2 regions of the Paenibacillus mesotrionivorans genome follow, and region 1 is predicted to be linked to the other one. Evidence: riboswitches for the same ligand, from Rfam matches in the RefSeq annotation. Region 1 holds a riboswitch; the other holds the start of a gene.
The links. A riboswitch is a leader RNA that binds a small molecule or an ion and turns the genes downstream of it on or off. The one in region 1 is predicted to bind ZMP and ZTP.

Region 1 (4,485 bases):
AATACAGCCTTGTCGATTTCCTTGGCCCAGGACTTGCGGGTCAGGATCATGCCGCCACGGGGACCGCGCAGGGTCTTGTGGGTGGTGGTGGTGACGAACTGGGCGTGAGGCACCGGGTTCGGGTGCAGACCGGCAGCCACCAGACCGGCGATGTGGGCCATGTCCACCATGAACAGGGCGCCTACATCGTCAGCAATTTGGGCAAAGGCTTCGAAATCGATGGTCCGCGGATACGCACTGGCGCCGGCTACAATCAAGCGGGGGCGGTGCTTAAAGGCCGCCTTGCGGACTTCATCATAATCGATACGATGGGTGTTCTCATCTACACCGTAGGCCACGAAGTTGTAGAGGATGCCGGACGCATTGGCCGGGTTGCCGTGGGTCAAATGGCCGCCGTGGGCCAGGTTCATCCCCAGCACGGTGTCGCCCGGCTTGATGGCCGCGAGATAAACCGCCAAGTTGGCTTGTGCGCCGGAATGGGGCTGCACATTTACGTGCTCGGCGCCGAACAGCTCCTTGGCCCGGTCACGTGCGATATTCTCCACCACGTCTACATGCTCGCAGCCGCCGTAATAGCGGGCACCGGGATAGCCCTCCGCGTACTTGTTGGTCAGCACGCTGCCCATGGCCTCCAGCACAGGAGTGCTGACGAAATTTTCAGAAGCGATTAGTTCGATCTTATCCCGCTGGCGGTTCAACTCCAAATTCATAGCTTCCAGCACTTTCGGGTCAGCCTTGCGCAAATTTTCCATGGTTACACTCTCCTTATTGGTTATCCCGGACACACCGGTTAATCGCAATTTCCGTCTTCCTGCCGCGTTACCGCGCTGTACACCGCCCGTTCGCCGCCGATCAGCTTCGGCCGGGTGTAGGCCATCTGCAGGTGGGCATGCCCCAGCATCCGCACGCTTGGACGCACCGGGACCGCAACCGGCCGCAGATGCATGCCGATGAGGGTGCCCCCGATGTCCAGTCCTGCGTGGGCCCGCACCGCCTCCACCACCACCGGATCCTTGAAGGTCCGGTAGGCGTAAGCCGCCATGGAGCCTCCCGCCTTGGGCACCGGCACTACGGATACTGGCTCCAAGAGGGGGTAAAGCGCAAGCGCCTCCCGCTCCATCACCAGCGCCCGGTTCAGATGCTCGCAGCATTGGAACACCGGATAGAAGCCCGTCTGTTCCCTGGCGCGGCGCACCCCTTCGAAGATCTCCCGGGCTACACGCTCCGTGCCCTGAGTGCCGATCCGGTAACCCAGCACCTCGCTGGTGCTGGTGCCGATGACCAACAATTGGCCCCGGCGTAGCCCGCCTGCCTGTGCCAGCTCCAGCAGCACCGTCTCCACGGTGCCGGCCATACCCGCATAGAAATCATCGGACTCTGTCCCGGGCCCGCCGCCGTTCTCCAACGGCTTTAGCTCCTCCGTCATCCGGATGCACCTCCCCTTCAAGCAGGCTTATTTGCCTTCCAGCCGCATCGCCTTTTCAATCCGGCCGATGTGACGCTCCCCTTGGGAAAATTCGGTATCCAGCCAGACCTTAACAATCTCTTGGGCAACCCCCGGACCGATGACGCGTTCGCCCATGGCCAGCACATTGGTATCGTTATGCTCTCTGGTGGCCTTGGCCGAAAACAGATCATGCACAAGCGCACAGCGGATGCCCTTCACCTTGTTGGCGGCAATGCTCATGCCAATGCCGGTGCCGCAGATGAGAATGCCCCGGTCCGCAGCGCCGGAAGCCACCTGCTCACATACCTTCTCGGCATAATCGGGGTAATCCACGGAGTCGCCGCAGGTGCAGCCGAAATCCTCCACCTGGTGCCCCCATTGGCCCAGCAGCTCCTTCAATTCATCCTTCAGCCGGAATCCGGCGTGATCCGCTCCCATGGCGATTTTCATCGAATCGTCCTTCCTTTCATGTCAAATATCCTTATTATACCTCACCCTCCCGAAAAAGAAATCCATGGCGCCGTACAAAAAAAGAGCAGAGCAAAAAGCGCGTACACGCTTCATGCTTGCTCTTGCCCAGGCGACCGGCCGGTATCCGCAGTGCTCCATTGTGGTTGCTCCACTCGTCGCCAGTCACACTGCAGTTTAAAGTTATTCTTATCATAACGGATGACACCGCTGCTGTAAAGGCACAACCGCCGTGGGAAATCCTTTGGACTACGGCTCAGGCTCCAGCCTTCAGCCGGCTGATCAGCCGGGCCAGGGCTTCCTCGATTTCATGGGCCGTTTCCTCATAGTCCCGCTTGGACCCGCCGAAGGGATCGGCAATATCGAAGTCAGGGGCAGCCAAATGCAGGCGCACCAGACGCTCCCGCTCCTCGGTAGTAATGGGCTGGCCCAAGGACTTCTTCAGCTCCAGCTCGGATTGAAGGGCGGCCCGCTCCTCCAGCACACCCAAGCGGAATGGATCGTCCATGGTATATTCCTTCAGGGTGTACACCTTCTCCACCGCGTCGGGATGTGCGGCGATCACCTGCTGCTTGTGGAACATGGTCATGGTGAGGATCAAATCCGCCCAGCGGATCTCCTCCTTGCGCAGATAACGGGAGGTCCCCATTCCCTCCCCCGCCCCCTTCTTGTGCAGGATCTCCTCGGAATGGCGGGATACGGGTGCTCCGTCATGCGCCGTAACGCCGGCAGAGCGGACCTCCAGAGACAAACCCTCCCGTTTGGCCATCATCCGGCACAGCCCCTCGGCCATCGGGCTTCTGCAGGTGTTGCCCGTACAAACGAAAAGGATACGTGTGATAGCCACCGGAAAAACCTCCTAAAAGTTTTTCGCCAGAAAAACTGGCTTCGTAAGGATACGCTAGGTTTTTTTGTGCCAGCAAAAAAATTGGCTTCGTAAGCATGTGCTTTTATTTTGGCGCCATGCTGTTGCCATTTATTTTACATGAGGAAGCGGATGCCGAACAAGAGCAGAATGAGCCCGCCCAGCGCTTCCCCGTATTCGCCTACCCAGGCGCCCACCCGGCGGCCCAGCAGCAGCCCCAGCACCGACATGAGCCCGCCGAAAAAACCGAAGATCAGCACCGTCAGGGCGATATCCGAGGAAAACATCCCCAGGGACAGGCCCACACTGAACGAATCGATGCTCACCATCAGGGCAAACAGCAGGATGCCCCAGAAGCTCTTCTGGTCCAGCACCACTGAAGAGCTGCCCCGCAAAGCGCTGTACAGCATATGGGCTCCAAGCACAACCAGCAGAGCCCCCCCGGCGGTTGTGGCCACATTGCCCAGCAGGGAGCTCACGTAATTTCCCATGAACATGCCCATCAAGGGCATCAGAATATGAAAAAGTCCGATGACAAAGCTGACCTTGGCAATATTCACCAACCGGATGCCGCGAAGTCCCATTCCGATTCCCATGGAAAAGGCGTCCATCCCCAGAGCTATTGCCATCATCACAATGGTTATCAATTGTCCCAGCTCAACAAAACCCCAATACAATGCCGATCCCTCCTGTCCGCATACTCCCTTACTTACTGTATGCGGACAACCGTGGGATCATGTCCTAAACCTCCAGCACCCGGCCTCCCGCTGCCTTCCGCAGGCGGTTCATAATCGCCAGGCCGATCTCCTCCTCGGGGTACCCTTCGGCAAAAGCACAACCAATCCCCGCCTCATCCATCCGGCGCAGGGCGGCGAACAGTCCGGCGGCAGCGGCGGACAGGTCCCCGAGGGAACCGCAGGGGATAACCAGATCTGCCGCCTCGCGGTACAATGACGCATGCTCCTCGGGAGCCAGCACGGCAGTTTTTTCCCCGTTCCCGCGGGCATCGTCCAACCCCCGGCGGATCGCCTCCGCCACTGCAGAGACATCGCTCCCCTGCACAATAGTCAGCCGGGCCTGCGGCGCATAGTGGGTGTACTTCATCCCCGGCGCCCGGGGGCGGAAGGTTTCCACACCACCGCCCTCCGATACAGACGAGGCACCCTCCGCCCTCTCCGGGCGGCCTTCGCCCTTGACAACAGGGGCACCGGAAACCTCCGCCAGCTGGCGCAGCGTAATGCCTCCCGGCCGGAGCACATGGACCCGGCCTTCCGCATCCACCTGTACCACCGTGGATTCCAGCCCGACGCCTGTGGCGCCACCATCCAGCAGCCCGTCGATCCGGCCGTCCAGATCCTCCCGGACATGCTCCGCCAGGGTGGGACTGGGCCGGCCGGAGCGGTTGGCACTGGGAGCCGCCACCGGGCAGCCGGAGGCCCGGATCAGGGAAAGCGCCACCGGATGGTCCGGCATCCGGATGCCCACCGTGTCCAGACCCGCCGTCACCAGCGGGGACAGCACGCCCGGACGGCTGGGCAGCACCAGGGTCAACGGTCCCGGCCAGAAGGCCTCAGCCAACCTCCGGGACACCGGATCTACCGCAAGAGCCAGCTCCTCCAGCATGCCCATCCCGGCAATATGGACGATCAGGGGATTGTCCGAGGGACGGCCTTTGGCGGTGAAGATGCCCTCCACCGCCTGTGAT
Region 2 (4,485 bases), on a different contig from region 1:
GCTTCGGCTGCTCCTGCCGGATGTGTTCAGATAAGAGCTCTACCGTTTCGTGCATGGTCAATTTGGAAAATGGGATGCCCAATATATTGACAGTGTCTATCATACGCTCACCTTTCCGTGGGCGGGCTTAAAGCCGCCCTTTTTTCCTCTTCCCAATAGTATACCAATATGCCACAATGAAGCATATCAGGGATTTCCAATACATGGAGACAAAGGAGAAACGTATGGGAACATTTACATTCGGAATTATGGGCGCCGGGAAAATTGCCAAGAAATTTTGCGCCGCGGTAAAGCTTATTGAGGGCTGCAAGGTAACGGCGGTATCCAGCAAATCTTTGGAACGGGCCACGGAGTTTGCAGCGGAGCAGGGTATCCCTTCCGCGTATGACAGCTATGAGCAGATGCTGGTCCGGGAGAAGCCGGACTGCGTCTACATCGCAGCCACAACAGATGCTCATTATGAGTTATGTATGCTTTGCCTGGACCACCGGGTGCCGGTGCTTTGTGAAAAAGCCATGTTTGTGAGCAGTGCGCAGGCGGAGACGGTATTTGCCCGGGCCAAAGAACTGAATGTATTTGTTATGGAGGCTATGTGGAGCCGATTTTTGCCTGCCGTCAACCAGGCCAAGCAGTGGCTTACCGAAGGACTCATCGGCAAACCCCAATCTTTGGATTTGGCCATCGGATTCGTGGCGCCGGCTGACAAGACCAACCGTTATTTTAACCCCGAGCTGGGCGGCGGAGCCGCTTATGATATTACGGTGTATGCCTACGAAATCGCTACATACATGGTGGCTGCCCCTATCGAAGATATGCAGGTGGCTGCCATTTGGGCGGATACCGGCGTGGATGTGACCAATCATATCATCCTGCGTTATTCGCATTTGTTGGCTTCCCTGCGCACCAGCATTGTAAGCGCTTTGGACCAGGGGCAGGGTCTGGTGATCTATGGCGACAGCGGCAAAATCGTCGTTCCCCGCCCCCATTTTGCCTCAGAAGCCCTTTTGTATACGAACCAACAGGAGCCTCACATCCATTATAAGGACGAACAAACCCAAAACGGCTTTGTCTACCAAATCCAAGAAGCCATGCAATGTATCCGGAACGGCCAAATCGAAAGCTCCACCGTGCCTCATGAGCTGACCCTGCAGTGTGCACGGCTGTTTGACCGGATTGGGGAAACACGGCCGCAGTTACTCTGAGATTCTGGTGTGGACAATCTGTAAGGTGGAGCTTTTCAATTCATAGATTTCCTCCATCAGGGCGGAAAGCTCCTCCCGGTAAGGCCGGACCTGTTCCGGGTCCTTCAGCGAGGCCAGGTTAATTTCTACTGTGAGCAAGGCGGATTGTGCAGCCGCCTCCAGCAGGATGATTCCAATACCCAGATCGGAGATGACGTTTTTGTTGGAGATTTCAGCAATGCTGCGGGCATGGGCCATACCCGTTCGGCACACCGTGATCAGGCGGAGGGGAACGGCGATGGCTTGCAGAATGGCATGGTGCAGCGTATTTTTGCGGTACTGTTTTTCCTCATCTGTCTGTTTGGGGAGCTTCAGGGCATCCATGTACTGATCAAAAGAAGCGATGTCCGCTTGCAGCAGCCTTTCACATTCGCCGGTCAGCTCCTTCATTTCCTGAAGGACTTGGGTAATCTGGGGCTGGAACGCAGCGAATTTTTCACCTTGGGACAAGCTGCCTGCCATGGAGGTCATGGCTGCCCCCAGTGCAGCGGCAACGGCGGCGGCGCTTCCTCCACCGGGTGTAGGGCTGGAGCTTCCCGCCTGCTCCAAAAAATTCCGGATGCTTTGATCCCATATAGGATTGCTCATTTTCTATGCGCCTCCTTGGATTGAAGAGAAATGGCCTTCATCAGGTTTTGAAACAGGATCGCGGTTGTCAGGGTTCCTACTCCGCCCGGAACCGGGGACAGGGCCGCAGCAACCATTGCTGCTTCGGGAGATACGTCGCCTGCGATTTTTCCCTCCTCCGTTTCATTGATTCCTGCATCGATAAGAGTCAGATCGGCGTGCACCATCGCCCCCTTCACCACATGGAGCCGGCCTACGGCAACAAAGGCAATTTCTGCATGACCCAAATGAAAGGCCAGATCCGGTGTGCGGGAGTGGCATACCGTTACCGTGGCATTTTCCCGCTGCAGCATATGGAACAGGGGAAGGCCTACGGTTTGTCCCCTTCCCACCAAAGTCACCTTTTTACCCTCAAGGTTGTATCCGTAATGCTTCAGCAATTGAATACAGGCTTGGGGAGTTGCCGGATAAAGTCCCGCTTCCCCTGTAACCACAGCCAGCTTGTTGGCGGGAGTCACACCGTCGATATCCTTCAACGTGGAGATGGCAGCTGTAATGCAGCCTGCCTGAAGATGCCCGGGCAGAGGCAGCTCCAGCATGATCCCGTGAACGGAAGGGTCATCATTCAGACGGGTGATAAGCTGAAGGATTTCATTTTCCGGGGTGTGAGACGGGAGGGTATGGAGCGAAAACGCCACCCCCAGCTTTTCCGCAGTTTTTTGTTTGGCCTGGGCGTAGTAGAGAGAGGCGGGGTCACCCTCCACCAGTACCGCTGCCATGTGGGGGTGAACATCCTCCTTCTTTAACCTCTCCACTTTGCTTCTAACTGAATCGTATACCTGCTCCGCCGCTTCCTTGGCTTTTAAAAGTTTAACCATCGGCATTCCCTCCATACAAATAGGATTAAAAAGCAAAAAAAGCATCCACGGCAGCTTATGAATAAGCGCCACAGATCCTTTTCCCAGGCGAACGGAATGATCCGCTGTATGCTTCCCTGTGGTTGATTCCACTTTTTCGCCAGTCACATACAGCATTATGTGCTTCATTCTATCAGAGCATCTGGGCAAATGGAAGGCAATCCAAAGAAATGGAGGCCGGCACCAATGGGGCAGAGGGCCAATCTACTGATCGTCAGAAATCAATCCTATACGCTGTATTACAGCCACTGGTGCGCGTACACTCTGCCGGTAAGCTTGTTCTGGGGCGAGCAATATGCCATACGGTTTATTGAGCTTCAGAAGCGAGTCGATGAATCCGGATGGTTGGATGATAAATGGGCGGAGGGCGGAGCCGTCCTTGATCTGGAGCGCAGAGTGCTGCTGTTTTACGGAGGGGAGGATATCTTGTACGATGTACCCCTGCGGAATGTATTGTTGGGGCTGATGAAGAATAACTGGCCGGGGTGGGAAATTCGTTGGGCTCACGAAGGGATCGCGGATCTGGCGGCATATGTCGGGTATCCGACCGATAAGGTTTTGTCCGTCCGTGAAGCGTCACGGCATGAGGTAAGTCTGGCACCTCCTGAGGAGAAAAAATGGGTTGACCTGGTGGCAAGTGTTGCATTCTCCGAGCAGGAATTGCTGATCTTCCCTTTAGAGGGGGAACTGGAGAATTTTTTGACGCGAGGTCCCCGGCTCTTGGACGGAATAGAGAAATCCTATGGCCTATCTAGTCTTGACTTAAAGGAATGGTCGGATCGATTCCCTGTGGGTGGCTTCCATATTGATGTGAAGGGGGAAAAACTGCAGGTGTGGCATGCAGAGCCCGATCCGGCATTAACCCCGAGGCTCAAGGCAGTATGGCCCGGTTGGGAAATCATCAACCAACGAAACAGCTATGAATCGCAGGCTGCCTGCACTTACGGACGGCTGCAATTCCAGGAATTGAACCAGCCTGAGCTATTGGCCCAATTAAAAACCATGCTTCTAAGTGAACCGGCCAGCCCTGTGGAGACGCTGGTTCGTTTCGCCGAGAAGGAAGAGGCTGCAGGCAAAAGGGTGGAGATCAACCCGGATGCTTTGCAGGACCAACGATATGAACTGCCCAAGCAGTTGAAGGAGGAGCTGTTGATCAAAGCCATTATGAATATGAACAAAAACCTCTTTCATTCCCTGGAAGGCACTAGGCTTCAACTGAGGACCATCACCATGGACGATGCGGCGGAGATGCTTGCTTATTTGTCCGATGGAGAGGTGTCCCGGTTTATCGGCTGGAGGCTGATGCACACCATGGAGGATACCCGCGGGCATATCGGAGCCTTGCTGGCACGGGAGGAGGCAGGCACCCATTTGTATGCGGCCGTGGTTTTGAAGGCAACAGGGGCTGTTATCGGAAACGCAATGCTGTTCAATATGGATGATGAGGCGGGCCATGCGGAAATCGGATACGTATTTGACAAAGGATACTGGGCCCAGGGTTATGGCACGGAATGTGTGGCATTGGTGGACAATTTTGCATTCGGTACGCTGCAGCTCCGTAAGCTGTATGCCTGCGTGAACCCGGCTAACCTCCCCTCCGCCCGTATTCTGGAGAAAAACGGCTATACACTGGATGAAGTATTATCCGATGGGAGCCTGCGATACCAAAAAGAAAATGGGTTGATCGTCTAAAATATGGAACATCTGGATTCGTCCTTCCGTCTGTATGGGAAAGGAAGGTGTTGACCGTGAAAAGCTGG

Region 2: another riboswitch for ZMP and ZTP. It lies ahead of ACI1P1_RS16070 (bifunctional 5,10-methylenetetrahydrofolate dehydrogenase/5,10-methenyltetrahydrofolate cyclohydrolase); the one in region 1 lies ahead of rpiB (ribose 5-phosphate isomerase B).

The regions. Positions count from the first base shown of each region.
Region 1 is NZ_JBJURJ010000014.1:165,857-170,341, forward strand. Features, by position in the region: gene ACI1P1_RS20780 (serine hydroxymethyltransferase) at 1-752, opposite strand, end outside; gene ACI1P1_RS20785 (TIGR01440 family protein) at 791-1,426, opposite strand; gene rpiB (ribose 5-phosphate isomerase B) at 1,454-1,897, opposite strand; ZMP/ZTP riboswitch at 2,015-2,094, opposite strand; gene ACI1P1_RS20795 (low molecular weight protein arginine phosphatase) at 2,172-2,762, opposite strand; gene ACI1P1_RS20800 (manganese efflux pump MntP) at 2,897-3,412, opposite strand; gene ACI1P1_RS20805 (L-threonylcarbamoyladenylate synthase) at 3,522-4,485, opposite strand, start outside.
Region 2 is NZ_JBJURJ010000010.1:46,545-51,029, reverse strand. Features, by position in the region: gene ACI1P1_RS16085 (WecB/TagA/CpsF family glycosyltransferase) at 1-103, opposite strand, end outside; gene ACI1P1_RS16080 (Gfo/Idh/MocA family protein) at 225-1,202, shown strand; gene ACI1P1_RS16075 (cyclodeaminase/cyclohydrolase family protein) at 1,194-1,829, opposite strand; gene ACI1P1_RS16070 (bifunctional 5,10-methylenetetrahydrofolate dehydrogenase/5,10-methenyltetrahydrofolate cyclohydrolase) at 1,826-2,686, opposite strand; ZMP/ZTP riboswitch at 2,761-2,843, opposite strand; gene ACI1P1_RS16065 (GNAT family N-acetyltransferase) at 2,912-4,417, shown strand; gene ACI1P1_RS16060 (hypothetical protein) at 4,474-4,485, shown strand, end outside.